Regions from separate parts of the Massilia suwonensis genome, predicted to be linked through region 1. Evidence: predicted binding sites of a transcription regulator. Region 1 holds the regulator's gene; the other holds the start of a gene.

Evidence for each region. The regulator sigma-54, encoded in region 1, starts transcription at its own class of promoters, with help from an activator protein. The targets are predictions, from matches to a motif close to TGGCANGNAANCTGCTTT.
Region 2: a site for sigma-54 is predicted at 3,119-3,136, ahead of ACFPQ5_RS12955 (PEP-CTERM sorting domain-containing protein). Genes of this name have one in related genera too.

The regions. Positions count from the first base shown of each region.
Region 1 is NZ_JBHSMR010000015.1:163,400-170,625, forward strand. Features, by position in the region: gene hprK (HPr(Ser) kinase/phosphatase) at 1-1, shown strand, start outside; gene rapZ (RNase adapter RapZ) at 153-1,016, shown strand; gene ACFPQ5_RS24290 (enoyl-CoA hydratase/isomerase family protein) at 1,198-2,283, opposite strand; gene hpf (ribosome hibernation-promoting factor, HPF/YfiA family) at 2,400-2,756, opposite strand; gene ACFPQ5_RS24300 (RNA polymerase factor sigma-54) at 2,820-4,286, opposite strand; gene lptB (LPS export ABC transporter ATP-binding protein) at 4,312-5,073, opposite strand; gene lptA (lipopolysaccharide transport periplasmic protein LptA) at 5,073-5,693, opposite strand; gene lptC (LPS export ABC transporter periplasmic protein LptC) at 5,708-6,310, opposite strand; gene ACFPQ5_RS24320 (KdsC family phosphatase) at 6,333-6,863, opposite strand; gene ACFPQ5_RS24325 (KpsF/GutQ family sugar-phosphate isomerase) at 6,865-7,226, opposite strand, start outside.
Region 2 is NZ_JBHSMR010000013.1:1,110,842-1,118,067, forward strand. Features, by position in the region: gene ACFPQ5_RS12940 (MFS transporter) at 1-21, shown strand, start outside; gene ACFPQ5_RS12945 (alpha/beta fold hydrolase) at 18-818, opposite strand; gene ACFPQ5_RS12950 (chloride channel protein) at 874-2,196, opposite strand; gene ACFPQ5_RS12955 (PEP-CTERM sorting domain-containing protein) at 2,320-3,075, opposite strand; gene senA (selenoneine synthase SenA) at 3,293-4,486, shown strand; gene ACFPQ5_RS12965 (cupin domain-containing protein) at 4,524-4,901, shown strand; gene ACFPQ5_RS12970 (Rossmann-fold NAD(P)-binding domain-containing protein) at 4,924-5,589, shown strand; gene ACFPQ5_RS12975 (hypothetical protein) at 5,639-6,220, opposite strand; gene ACFPQ5_RS12980 (hypothetical protein) at 6,336-6,890, opposite strand; gene ACFPQ5_RS12985 (MarR family winged helix-turn-helix transcriptional regulator) at 6,900-7,226, opposite strand, start outside.

The DNA of each region.
Region 1 (7,226 bases):
AAACACGACTCATCGTTCCGCGTGGGCAGAGACTGCCCACCTTACACCGCGCATTCTCCACTAACTGGCGTGATCGGAACGCATGCACGCCTAACCGGTCAAAAATGGGACGATCGGCGACAAAGCGCTAACGGTTGCGGTATCATCGGGCCATGCACATTGTTCTCATCACCGGTATCTCCGGTTCGGGCAAATCGGTTGCCCTGAACGTTCTCGAAGACGCAGGTTACTACTGCGTCGACAACCTGCCGCCGGCCTTACTGCCGCATCTGGTGAAGGCCGTCTCAAACGAAGGCACGGGCAAGCTCGGCGTCGCGGTCGACGCGCGCAGCTCTGAATCCCTGACCGAACTGCCGCTGACGGTGCGCACGCTGAAGGAAGAAGGCCACCAGGTCAAGGTGCTGTTCCTGACGTCCAGCACCCATTCCCTGGTTGCCCGTTTCTCCGAAACGCGGCGCAGCCACCCGCTCTCGCACACCCTGCGTCCCGGCGAAAACCCGGCCTCGCGCCGCACCCTGATCGAATGCATCGCCGAAGAGCGCGAGCGCCTCGGCGCCATCGAGCAGCTGGGCCACGTGATCGACACGTCCGAGGCCTCGGCAAATAAGCTGCGCGCCTGGATCAAGGAGCTGGCTGAAGTCCAGCACGCGCCGCTGACCCTGTTCTTCGAATCCTTCGCCTTCAAGGTGGGCGTCCCGCTCGACGCCGACTTCGTGTTCGACGTGCGCGCGATTCCGAATCCGTATTACGACCTGTCCCTGCGCCCGCTGACCGGCAAGGACGCTCCCGTGATCGCCTTCCTTGACGCCCAGCCGAGCGCGACCGAGATGCTGAACGACATCTGCAAGTTCGTGGAGAAATGGCTGCCGTCGTTCAAGACCGATAACCGCAGCTACCTGACGGTGGCGGTGGGTTGCACGGGCGGGCAGCATCGCTCGGTGTACATGGCCGAGCGGCTGGCGGCCTACTTCGGCGATACGGAACGCGTGGTTCTGCGGCATCGCGAGCAGTCTTAAAAACCCGCGGCCTTAACGCTTTTGTAGGGTGGGCACACCGTGCCCACGCGGTCGTACCTGTGCGCACCGCTCGGCGTCGGTCACCACCAACACTGATCAAATGGGGCGTCCGCGTGGGCACGGAGTGCCCACCCTACGGTTCTCTTGACGCGGATTCCGCGTCAAGTGCGCGTCCATATCGTTAGTCCAAATGCCGCAACGGGTGCGCGTGATCCGGCCACACCGGCGCGAAGAAGGCATCCACCATCTCGGGCGTCACCGCCTCCAGCGACGGCGGATTCCACTGCGGAGCATTGTCCTTGTCGATTACCAGCGCGCGCACGCCTTCCAGCACTTCGCCGTGGTCGAAATTGCGGCGCACCAGCGAGCGTTCCATGCGCAGGCAGTCGGCCACGTCGAGCGACGCGCCACGCTGCAGCATCTCCCAGGTCACGCACATCATCAGCGGCGAACGCTGGCGCATCGCCCCCACGGCCTTCTGCAGGAAGGGATTCTCGTCCTTTTCCAACGAGGCCATGATGGCGGCCACCGAGCCGGCACCGAAGTGGGTGTCGATCGCGGCGCGCTGCGTTTCCAATACGCTCTGGCCCGCGTCAAGGGCAAATGGCGCGGCGAAGGCCCGGATGGCGTCGGCCAGCTGCGCACCCGGCGTCGCGTCGATCAACGCATTCAATTCCCCCAGCTGCGCGCTCGGAATAAACACGTCGGCCAGGCCGACATACAGCGCATCCGCCGCACCGATCGTCAGCCCGGTCAGGCCCAGGTAATTGCCCAGCTGACCAGGCGCGTGCGACAGGAAATGGCTGCCGCCGACGTCCGGGAACAGGCCGATGTTCACTTCCGGCATCGCCATCTTCGTGCGCTCGGTCACGATGCGCAGGCCGGTCTCAGGGCCGCCCTGGGCGATGCCCATGCCGCCGCCCATCACGACGCCGTCCATAATCGCGATATACGGTTTCGGATAGAAATGGATCAGGTGATTCAGCGCGTATTCCTCGGTGAAGAAATCTTCCAGCAGCGCGCTGCCGCCCGTCGGCGTGGCATGGCCGGCTTCGTGGAAGAAGCGGATGTCGCCGCCTGCGCACAGGGCTTTTTCGCTGCTGCTGCCGAGCACGACCGCGGACACGGTCGCGTCGTCGCGCCAGGCCAGCAGGATGTCGGCGAGGCGGCGCACCATCGCCAGGGAGAGGGAATTCAGGGCCTTCGGGCGGTCGAGCGTGATGACGCCGGTGCCGTTGGCAACGCGGGTGAGGACGTGGTCGGTCATGGTCAGCGCAATAGATGAAAAGACATGCATTTTACCCAAGCCCGCCTACGCCGCGCACAAAATGAAAAGGGCGCCCTTCCGGCGCCCTCGTTCAGACGGTGCTTGCTTGCCGAGAATTACATCGCGGCAGCGGCCTCTCCGCCTTCAGGCAGGCGCTTGAGCGCCTCACGACTATGGTCCTTCAACATCGTCTTGTATTTCATTACCTGGCGGTCGAGCCGGTCCATCAGGAGGTCGATCGCTGCGTACAGGTCTTGCGCCACACTTTCCACATGCACCGTCTTGCCGGAGACGCGCAGGTTGATCTCGGCCTTTTGTCGTTTGTCTTTTTCAGTCAGGTTGTCGATCGCGAGGATGACATGGGAATCGATCACTTGATCGAAATGGCGGGTGATGCGTTCCAGCTTGTTCTGTACGTATTCACGAATGGCGGGGGTGACGTCGAGGTGGTGACCGCTGATAGTGAGATTCATACACACTCCTTTGAAAAGTGAGCGGCGCCCGCGCCGCGCAAGGAGTGCGCATGGGGGCCGCTGTTACAAGGATTTGCGGAGACTGACGGGAGGAATCTTGAGTGCCTCGCGGTATTTTGCAACCGTGCGGCGCGCAATGACCATGCCTTGTTCACCGAGCATTTCCGCGATCTTGCTGTCGGATAATGGGTTCTTTGGGTCCTCTGCTCCTGTCAGTTGCGCAATGAGCGCCCGTATCGCCGTGGACGATGCTTCGCCCCCCGCTTCGGTGGCGACATGGCTTCCGAAGAAATACTTCAGCTCAAACATGCCGTGCGGGGTCAGCATGAATTTCTGAGTTGTTACCCGAGAAATAGTGCTCTCGTGTAGACCTAGTGTATCAGCTATCTCGCGAAGCACAAGGGGACGCATGGCAACCGCGCCATGGCTGAAAAAGTTCTTCTGGCGCTCCACAATTGCCTGCGAAACACGCAGGATCGTGTCGAAGCGCTGGCGCATATTTTTAATCAACCACTTCGCTTCCTGCAGCTGCGCGCTCATCTGGCCTTCGCCTTTTCCCTGCTTGAGCAGGTTGGCGTAGACGTTGTTCACACGCAGGCGCGGCATCACCTCGTTGTTCAGCGAGACGCTCCAGCCGTTCTTCGATTTGCGGACAATAACGTCCGGAACGACATAGTCCGAGACGCTCGATGCGAAGGCCGCGCCGGGATGCGGATTGCACTGGCGGATCACGGCCTGCGCTTCGCGCAGGTCTTCGTCGTCGCAGTCGAGCGCCTTTTTCAGCTTGGTGAATTCGCGCTGCGCGAACCAGTTCAGGTAACCCTCGACGATCTTCAAAGCCATGCGCCGCGTCACCAGCGGCACGCCGGGCATGGCGCGGATCTGCAGCGCCAGGCACTCGGCCGCGCTGCGCGCACCGACGCCGACCGGATCGAGGCTTTGCACCAGCGCCAGCGCGCAGCGCAGTTCGTCCATCTCGACTTCGAGTTCGCTCGGCAGGCGCGCGTGAATTTCGTCGAGCTGCTCTTCGAGGTAGCCGTTGTCGTCGATGGCATCGATCACCAGTTCGGCCAGCGCGCGGTCGCGCGCCGAGACGGCGGTGACGCGGATCTGTTCGCACAGGTGCTCGCGCAGGGTCACGCCCATCGCGCCCAGCTGCGGACGGCCGTCGTCGTCGCCTTCGGCATTGCCGCTGCGAGAAAGGTCGCCCCACTCGCCCTCGGCTTCGCCGCGTTCGACGTCGCCGCCCTCGCCGCCTTCCGGCGCATCGGGGGCAGGAGCACCTTCTTCGCCGTTCGGCGCAGGCGCTTCGCTCGGTGCCGGCGCGGCATTGATGGCGCCGTCGGCCAGCAGGCGAACCGAGTGGTCGAGCGGATCGTCGAGCCGTTCGAGCAGCGGGTTATCCGACAGGATCTGCTCGATCTCCTGGTGCAGTTCGAGCGTGGAGAGCTGCAGCAGGCGGATCGACTGCTGAAGCTGCGGCGTGAGCGCCAGGTGCTGCGAAGTCCGGAGTTGCAGGGATTGTTTCATGGTCCGCTTAGGTTCTGATCCGTTACTACATGCGGAAGTGTTCGCCCAGGTAGACGCGCCGTACCGACTCGTCCGCGATGATGTCGTCGGGACGGCCCGACGCCAGCACGGCGCCCTGGTTGATGATGTAGGCGCGGTCGCAGATGCCGAGCGTCTCGCGCACATTGTGGTCGGTGATCAGCACGCCGATGCCGCGCTCCTTCAGGAAGCGCACGATGCGCTGGATCTCGATCACGGCGATCGGGTCGACGCCGGCAAACGGTTCGTCCAGCAGCACGAAGCGCGGATTGGTCGCCAGTGCGCGCGCGATCTCGACGCGGCGGCGCTCGCCGCCCGACAGCGACAGCGCCGGGTTCTCGCGCAGCTTCTCGATCTGCAGTTCGGCCAGCAGCGAATCGAGGCGCTCGTCGATGGCGGCGCGGCTCAGCGACTTGCCGTTCTCGTCGTGCTGCAGTTCGAGCACGGCGCGGATGTTGTCTTCGACGGTCAGCTTGCGAAACACCGAGGCTTCCTGCGGCAGGTAGGACAAACCCAGTACCGCGCGGCGGTGGATCGGCAGGCTCGAGATATCGGTGCCGTTGATTTCGATCGAGCCGGCGTCCGACGGCACCAGGCCGACGATCATGTAGAACGAGGTGGTCTTGCCGGCGCCGTTCGGGCCGAGCAGGCCGACCACTTCGCCACAGCCGACCTCCAGGGACACGTCGCGCACGACCAGGCGCTTGCCATAGCTTTTTTGCAGGCCCCGTACGACCAGGGTACTGCGGTTGTCGCGTGCATCCTTCATTATTTCTTTCCTGCCGCTGCCGGCGTTGCTGCCGGGGTTGCCGGTACGGCTGCTGCAGGCGCTGCTGCGGGGGCGCCCGTTGCAGTACGGCGCGGCGCGATGATCAGGGTGCCGCGGCCGCCGCCGACCTTGCTTTCGCCGCTGGCGTCGTTGCGCACGGTCGCCACTTCGCGCCGGCTGTCGTACGAGATGTAGGCGCCGTCGATCTGGTTGGTGAGGCGGCTGTTTTCCAGCTCCTTCACGACCGCCTTCGAGAACAGCTTCACCACTTCCACGCGCTCGTCGTATTCGATGCGCTCGGCTTGCCCTTCCATCCAGAGGTCAGGTCCGCCGTCGCGCTTCTGGCGGAAGGTCGCGACGCGGCCCGGGCCCGAGGTGAGCGTGACGTTCATGTAGCCTTCCGGCGTTTCCTTCACCAGGGCGCGGTCCGATTTCATGACCAGGGTGCCGCGCGTGAGGACCACGTTGCCGGTCAGGATGCGCGTCTGCGTGACTTCGTCGACGTCGAGCGAGTCGAAGTTGATGACGGCCTGCTTGAGCGAGTCGGCGCGCTCGGCGTGGGCTGGCGAGAGCGACAGCGAGAGCAGGGAAACGAAGGCGGCGACAGCTATTTTTTTCATTGGGGTCGTTCCTGTTATTGGTTGGGTGCGGCGCTCTGGCGCGGCGGATAGACGATCGTGCCGCGCCCGCCCAGGTGCAGCTTCTGGGTCGGATTCTCGGCCACCAGGCCGACGGCGTTGACGGAAGCGGCGCCGAGCGTCATCTGGACCGGGCGATTCGTCTTGACGATCTCGTCGTCGGCCAGCACGGTCAGGGCCTCGGTCCTGGCGCGCAGCGCTTCGCTGTTGGGCGTGGCGGGACGCGCGATGTCGACATTGCCCATCAACTCGACGCGGTTCTCGCCGTGGTACACCTGGCCGCGCTCGGCGTGCATGGTCATGCGCGGACGGCCCGGCGCCATGCTCTCCACGACCGGCTTGCTCACTTCGGAGACATCGTTGTCCGGATGGTGGGCCAGGCGCTCGCCCGACATCACGTAGCGCGGCACACCCTGCTCCGTCATGCGCACGAAGCTGAAGTTCTCGACGATGTAGTCCGGCTCGTTCAGGTTGTTGCCGACCCGCGCGGGATCCTCGGCCTGGATCGCCTGCAGCAGCCAGAAGCTGCCGAAGGCGAAGAACACGGCCGTCAGCATGAGCGCCAGCAGGCGCCAGCGGTGCGCGGTCCGTTTGTTCACGTAGGTCGCCATCCGTTCAGGCTCACGCAAAGTAAGGCGCAAGCGCCTGCTCGTAGGTGCCCTGTGCGCGCATCACCATGTCGCACACTTCGCGCACGGCGCCGCGGCCGCCGCCGGCTTTCGTCACGTAGTGCGCGCGGTACTGCACTTCCGGATGGCCGGTCGGCACGGTGACGGCGAAGCCGACTTTCGTCAGCAGCGGCAGGTCGATCACGTCGTCGCCGATATAGCCGCACTGCTCGGCCGTGACGCCGGTCTGTTCCAGCAGCTCGGCAAACGCGACGCGCTTGTCGTGGTGGCCCTGCCAGACGTGGTTGATGCCCAGGTCGCGCGCACGCGCCAGCACGATCGGCGATTTTCTCGCGCTGATGATGGCGGTGATCACGCCCGTCTTCTGCAGCAGCTGGATGCCCAGGCCGTCGAGGACGTTGAAGGTCTTGGTGATCTCGCCGTCGGCGCCATAGGTCAGGCTGCCGTCGGTCAGGATGCCGTCGACGTCGAAGATCATGACTTTGACGCGCGCGGCGCGGTCCATGTGTGCCAGGGGAGTCATATCAGATCACCTTTGCCCGCGTCAGGTCGTGGATGTGCAGGGCGCCGACCAGCACGCCCGCTTCATCGACCACCAGCATCTGGTTGATGCGGAATTCTTCCATGATCGCCACCGCGTCCACCGCCAGCTGCTCCGGCTGCACGGTGCGCGCGCCGACGTGCATGACGTCGCGGATCGTCAAATTGGAAAAGTCCTGCACGCGCTCGATCAGGCGGCGCAAGTCGCCGTCCGTGAACACGCCCAGCGGCTTGAAGGCGGCGTCGACCACGGCCGTCATGCCCATGCCCTTCTGGCTCACTTCCAGCAGCGCGCGCGTGAGCGGCACGTCCGGCGTCACGGCGGGAATCGCCTCGCCGCTGCGCA
Region 2 (7,226 bases), on a different contig from region 1:
GGACGCGCCGCGCGCGCTTAAACCGTTTCGAGGAAGCCGCGCACCAGGTCCACGACCTGGCTAGGCGCTTCGCGGTGCGGCAGGTGGTGCGCCTCCTGCATGATCTCGACCCGCACCTCGCCTCGGCTCCATTCGGAGATCAGGCGCGGGTGCAGGGTCGTGCCGTATTCGTCGTCGCCGCCGTGGATCGCCAGGGTCGGCGCTGCGACCTGCGGCAGCACGTCGCGCAATGTCCAGGATGCGAACGGCGCAGACAGCCAGGTGCCGGTCCAGGCATCGAGCACCCATTGCGCCTTGCTGCCGTGGTACTTCTCCAGGCGGCCCAATTGCTCGGGATCGGCGAACTGCGCCTTCGCCACGCGAATGCCCTCCAGGGTCGTCTCCTCCGCGAAGACCTGCGCCGATTCCGTGATCAAGGCCTCGCAATCGTCCGGGTAGCGCGCCGCGCAGTGGATCGCCATCGCGCCGCCGACGCTGTGGCCGAAGACGACGAACTTGCGAATGCCGAGCTGCGCGCGTACGGCTTCAAACACGGTGGCGGCTTCGTCGCCGATGAAGGAAGTCGTCAGCACGTCCGCGCGCGGACTCGATTCGCCGAAGCCCAGGCGGTCGTAGGCGAGGACGGTGCGTCCCGTACCGGCCGCCAGCCGGGCCGGAAAGTCGCGCCACAGGGCGACGCTGCCCAGGGAATCGTGCAGGAGGACGATCGGCGCGCGTCCGTGCGCCTGGCTGTTCCAGACGCGCACGAAGATGCTGCCGCCGCCGTAGGCGACCCGGTGATCGGTCGCGTCGATGTGCGCATGCGGTGCAGTTGACATGAGGTTCGCTGAATTCGAAGACGTTCCAGCATAGCAGACGCGCCTCCTGAGCGCTTCAGCCCATCCCGGCGCGCCCGAGCTGCATGCGCGCCAGCGACGGATACAGCGGCGGACTGATGATGCGCGCGATCATGCTCGCCACCAGCGCGCAGGCCATCAGGCTCAGGACCATGGCGTGGCCATCGACCATCTCCATCACGATGATGAAGGCCGTCAGCGGCGCCTGGGTCGCGGCCGCCAGGAAGCCCACCATGCCGAGTGCGATCAGGGCCGGCGCCTGGGTCTGGAAGAAAGCGACAGCCACGTCGTTGCCCAACGCCGCGCCGATCGCCAGCGAGGGCGCGAAGATCCCGCCCGGTACGCCCGACCAGGTGCTCAGCCAGGTCGCCAGGAATTTAAAGAGCGCGTACATCATCGGCATGGTCGCGACGCCGTCGACCATGGATTTGGTCGGCGCATAGCCCGAGCCGAAAGTCGCGCCGGCCGTGACCAGGCCGATCACGGCGACGACGAAGCCGCACACGCCCGCGAACAGCACGGGCCGGCGCGCGCGCAGGCGGCTCATGAAATCCAGGCCGGTGCCGGCGGTCGAGGCGATCATCAGGCGCGAGAACAGGCCGCCTGCCACGCCCGTGCACAGCGCCACCGTCAGGCCCGGCAGCAGCAGCGCGGTGCCGAGCGTGCCGATGTGGATGAAGCCGAAATAGGTGGCGTTCCCGTGCGCCGAGACGGCAACCAGGCCGCCCAGCACGATGGCGCTGATGATCAGGCCACTGTTTCGCTGCTCGGGCGCGCGCGCCAGCTCCTCGATCGCGAACATGACGCCCGCCAGCGGCGTATTGAAGGCCGCCGCGATACCGGCCGCCCCGCCCGCCACCAGCATGCCGTGCACGTTGACGTGGACCTGCGCACGCCGCGGCAGCAGGCGCCGCGCCTGCAGCATCACGCCGGCCGCGATCTGCACCGACGGGCCTTCGCGTCCGATCGAGAGACCTGCCAGCAGGCCGCCCGCGGTCAGCCCGACCTTGGCCAGGCTGAGCTTGAGCGAGACGAACAGCCCGCGTTTTTCGGGCGGGAGCGCCGGATCGAGCGCCGCCATCACCTGCGGAATGCCGGAGCCGGCCGCGCCGGGCGCATAGCGGCGCGTCAGCCAGACGATGGCGGCGGTGCACAGCGGCGTCCAGACGAGCGGGCTCCACCAGAGGACCAGGCGCATGATGTCGAACAGGTCGGCCGTAAGCTCGGACAGCCAGGTGAAGGCGACGATGGACAGGCCGGCCAGTACGGCCAGGGCGACGACGACCGCGCGGCCCGACCAGAGATGCAAGTCGGAGAATTCGACGCGCATGCGGTCGCGCCAGTTATGGGAGTGTTTCATGGATGTGGATGTGCTTGCAGGACGCCGGGCGATCCATGATTTTCGCCGGGAATCTTCATTTGTACAAATATTTGTTGTGCGGCATGCAGGCCAAGGCCTGGCCCGCATGCACGCAGGACGACTTTACACCGCCTTGCGCCGGCGCCGCGGCGCCAGCAATGCCGCCAGTCCGAGTCCGGTCAGCGCCAGCGTGGCGGGCTCAGGCACCTCCGCCGGGTTGCCCGGCGTACCTGGGTTGTCAGGATTGCCGGGATTATCCGGGATATCCGGGTCGTCCGGCAGGTCAGGCACGATTGGACGGCCCGGCGTAAAACTGCCCAGCGTAATGTTGTCGAAGCCGATGTTGTTGGTGGCGCCGCGGAAATCGACCGAATGGGCGATGCCGGCGAAGCTGACGCCGATCGGGCTCCAGCGGCAATATTCTCCGGTCGGATCGCCCGCGCAGGCGTCGATGTTGTCGTCGAGTTCGATCGAGGCAAGCAGGTTGCCCGTTCCATTCAGGCCGTCGTAGACGTCGATGAAGCCGTTTTCCTTGCTGCTGTAGAAGAAGGAAAACCCGGTGTCGAAACCGGCCGCCACGTTCATCGTCACCGCGTTCCCCTGCAGGAAGGCGACCACGGTATTCGCCGACGGTTCGTTGGCGAAGTTGCCGGTGCCGCCGGCTTCGGCGTCGATGGTCGCCAGGCTCAGGCTAGAGAAATTGATTCCGTAGTTGGTGCCGCGCCGGCCGCTGGAGTCGGTACCGCCGTTATAGAAATCGTTGACCGAGGCGCGGTCGGCGATTCCCTCGAAAGTAAGGACGATCGGGTCGGCTGCTGCATGTCCGGCGACCGACAAGGCGATCGCGGCGGCACAGGCAATTTTTTTCGTTTTTGACACGCTTGTCTCCCTGTAGTTGTATGCCAATGCTGGCCTCGACAACGCAGCAATACTCATGCCACTTGTAAATACGGGGCATATGCGAGGCGGGTAAGAGTCAAGTCCGACTAGCTGTAAGTTTTTCCGACAGTTGGTTACTCTTCAGTAAATATTTCCGGTATTTATCAGCCTTTTCCGGGCGACACGAAGGAACACCCATTCGACGTAAAATAGGCGTATGAAATACGACCATGCTGTCTTTCGTTCGATGAGCGCGCCGGCCCTCGACGCCGCACTGCAGGATGCGCGCCGCCGCACGCGGGCGCTCTTCGACGCCCTCGCCGCAGCCGGCTACGCCGACGCCGCGCAGGTGCCGCGCTTGGCCGTCCTCAATCCGCCGCTGTGGGAACTGGGACATGTCGCCTGGTTCGCCGAATGGTTCGTCCTGCGCGCGGCCAGGGGCACGCAGGCGATTGATGCCGACGGCCCTTCCCTGCTGGCGCATGGCGACGGCTGGTTCGACTCGAACGCGGTGGCCCACGACGCGCGCTGGGCGCTCGGCCTGCCGGCGCCGGACGCGATCCTCGCCTACGGGCGCGAGGTACTGGAGCGGATACGCGCGCGGCTGGCGCGCACGCCGGACGACGATGCCGCGCTCTACCCTTACCGGCTGGTGCTGGCGCACGAGGACATGCACGGCGAAGCCTTGCTCTACACCATGCAGACGCTGGGCGTGGCGGCGCCTTTTGCCTTCCCGGCCGAGGCGCCGGCGGCCGGCGAGATCGCCTTCGCCGGCGGCGATTTCCTGCGCGGCGGAGAACAATCGCGCGGCTTCGTGTTCGACAACGAGCGGCCCGCGGCGCCCTGCCGCGTCGCGCCGTTCACGATCGACGCCGGTCTCGTCACCAACGCGGATTACCTCGGCTTCGTGCGCGCCGGCGGCTACGGCCAGCCGCGGTACTGGAGCGAAGCAGGCCGCGCATGGCTGGCGCAAACGGGTCGCGCGGCGCCGCGCTACTGGCGGCAGGAAGCCGGCGGCAGCTGGCGCGAGCTCCGTTTCGGACACGACGCCGCGCTCGCCCCAAGCGCGCCGGTGCGCCACGTCAGCCTGCACGAAGCGCAGGCGTATTGCAGCTGGGCCGGGCGCCGCCTGCCGCTGGAGGAAGAATGGGAATTCGCCGCCTGCGCCGGCGATCCGGACTTTTGCTGGGGCCAGCTGTGGGAATGGACGGCCTCGCCCTTCCTGCCCTACCCGGGCTTCAGCGCCGACCGCTACCGCGAGTATTCCGCACCCTGGTTCGGCACGCACCAGACCCTGCGCGGCGCCTCCTTCGCGACGCCGCCGCGCCTGCGCTCGGCCCACTTCCGCAATTTTTATACGCCCGAGCGGGACGATATCTTCGCGGGCTTCCGTACCTGCGCCGTGGACTGATAGGATGGCCCTACCCGCCCCTGCAACCGGAGCTCCCATGCCCCTGCATCCCCAAACCACCTATGTCCGTCTGGCCGACGATGGCCAGGCCCTGGAACTGCCGGCGGACAGCTTCTGGCAGCTGCCCGCATCCGAACTGGCACAGCACGGCCAGGGCTGGCTGGTCAGCGAATACGCGTTCACCGAGGATTGGCCGAGCTGGGAGATGCATCCGCAGGGCGACGAATTCGTCTACCTGCTGTCGGGCGCCGTCGACCTGCTGCTCGAGCAGGGCACGAACCTCGTCACGATCGTCCTGGTCGGCAGCGGCGCCGTCGTGGTGCCGCGCGGCGTCTGGCATACGGCGAAGGTGCACGCGCCGAGCCGCATGCTGCACGTGACGCGCGGCGCGGGTACCGAAACCCGGCCGGCCTGACAACGCACGCAGAAAGCCTTTCATGTCCGACAGTCTCATTCCCCGAAGAGTCCTGCTTGCCGGCGCCACCGGCCTGGTTGGCAGGGAAATCCTGCGCGCCCTGCTGGCAGACAGTGCGGTGACCGAGATCCACGTGCTCAGCCGGCGCGCGCTCGATCGGTCCGATCCAAAGGTGCAGGTCCACGTCGTGGATTTCGCTCGTTTGCCCTCCTTGCCGCGCGTCGATGAAGTCTACCTGGCGCTCGGCACCACGATTCGGGTGGCGGGCAGCGAACAGGCGTTCCGGGCAGTGGACCTCGAGGCCAACCTTGCTGTCGCCACGCAGGCCGTCGCGGCCGGTGCTACGCGCGCCGGCCTGGTCAGCGCTGTCGGGGCGGATGCGCAATCGTCGGTGTTCTACAACCGTGTCAAAGGCGAACTGGAGGCGGCGCTGAAGCCGCTGTTTCCGACACTGGTGATCGCGCAGCCCTCGCTCCTGCTCGGAGACCGGAGCAGTTTGAATCAGCCGCTGCGCTGGGGCGAACGAATCGCGGCGCCCATTGCCCGGCTGGTCTCGCCTTTGCTGCCGGGGCGCTACCGGCCTGTTGCAGCCGCCTCAGTCGCGGTCGCCCTGGTCCGGACAGTGCCTGCGGCACGCGGAATGCAGGTGCTCGCTTCCGATCAACTCGCCATAATCGGAAGCGGATAAGAGCGTCGCGTCAGGGATGCGGATGTCACCCAAGCAGACGATGACGTGATCACTCCAGCAGCAGTCCTGTATTGCACGCTCGTCTCACTTCATTTGTCTGGGTCAGCCAAAAATCGGGATAAAAAATCCAGTAGTCGCTCGCGACACGCGAGTCCTGGCCAATCTTCAACGTCAGCACCCCGGAACGCGTCAGGATGAGGACATCGTGCTTTGTTTCAGGATGAGAGCGATGAAACCCGGTAGCGCACGGATTCGCGAGCGCCTTGACGAAAGTTTCTGGCTGCTGGAGGGCGACATCATCGATGAGTACGGAAACAACACCACTGTGCAAGGCTGCGTCGATCTCCCGGTTTGCAGCGTGTTTGACGCACGCGAACACGATGAAAAGGCTTACGACTAGTACCCCTACGCAAGCCATTGCGAACCGGCGATACCTTTGGCCCGCCCCCTCGTTATCCTCACTCGGGCTCTGCCTTGGATGCACACTTGCGAAAAGCGCGCCGCCAACTCTGATCAGCCCAAACGCGAAGAACGCCAGCTGCCCCAAGGGCGAGCCGAAGATGCGGTTCACTGTCGCAGCAAGTTCAATCATCGGTAAACCATACACGCCGGTGGAGAAAGTGAACAGCATAGCAGGGGCAGTCGCACGGGTCGCCGGCAGTTGCAGCAGGGGTCTGGTCCGGCGTGTGGACAGGACCGCTGTCTTATTCGCTCCTGGAATGTCGATCTCGTGTCTGAAAGTCGGCTTACTCCCAATACTCACCATCCCCGGCGGGAACCGGATATGCATAGCTATATCGCCCGGTTTCGAGCCTTGAAACGATGTTCGACGGTGCCATAAGCACGCCGATAAACGATTTTCGCAACTCGCCCTCGATCGGGCCGACCTGCCGTGCAGGACCGTTAGGCTCCCACATCCACCAATAGTTGGAGCAAGTTACTCCAGGCTTTCCATAATCGTCAGTATCGCGAAATCTTATTGCCCCATGATCAGCTACTTGTTCGTGGGTCACGCGTCGCCAGCACTTCATTTTTATTCCCAGACTGATGGATACGTGCGCGAAAAATTCCACGGACTCCCCTTTCAGCGCAAGAAAGTCAACGGACTGCCCCTTAGGAAATTTTTTTGCGAAGACCGCTATCACGTTAGCGCCGAGCTGGCTGCTGTCATCCATCACGTATTGAAAATACCGGTCTCCTCCAGCGCACTCAACGACATAGATATCGCCAATTTTCGCGCTGATTGTGCGCTTACGTGATTCCATAGCTACCGAGCGAAAGTCCTGGAGAGAGCTGGCCATCGAGCCTCATCAAATCCCCTGCACGCTCAAAGCCCTTACCGCTCCTCTCAGCTGTCCCAATAACGCCACCCTCCCCTTCTCGTCCAGCTCCGGAAACATCGCCCGCTCCACCTCGGCCACCTTCGCATCGCACTCCGCCAGCGCCGCCTCGCCGGCCGCCGTCAGGCTGATCTGGATGATCCGCCCATGCGCCGGATCGGGCGTGCGGGCGATCCATTCCTTCGCTTCCATCTGCTTGACCATCTCGTTGGCCGACTGCGGCGAGATCATCGTACGCGTGGCGAGCTGGGCGTTGGAGAGCGAACCGTGGGCGCGGAAGACGGACAGGGCCGTGTA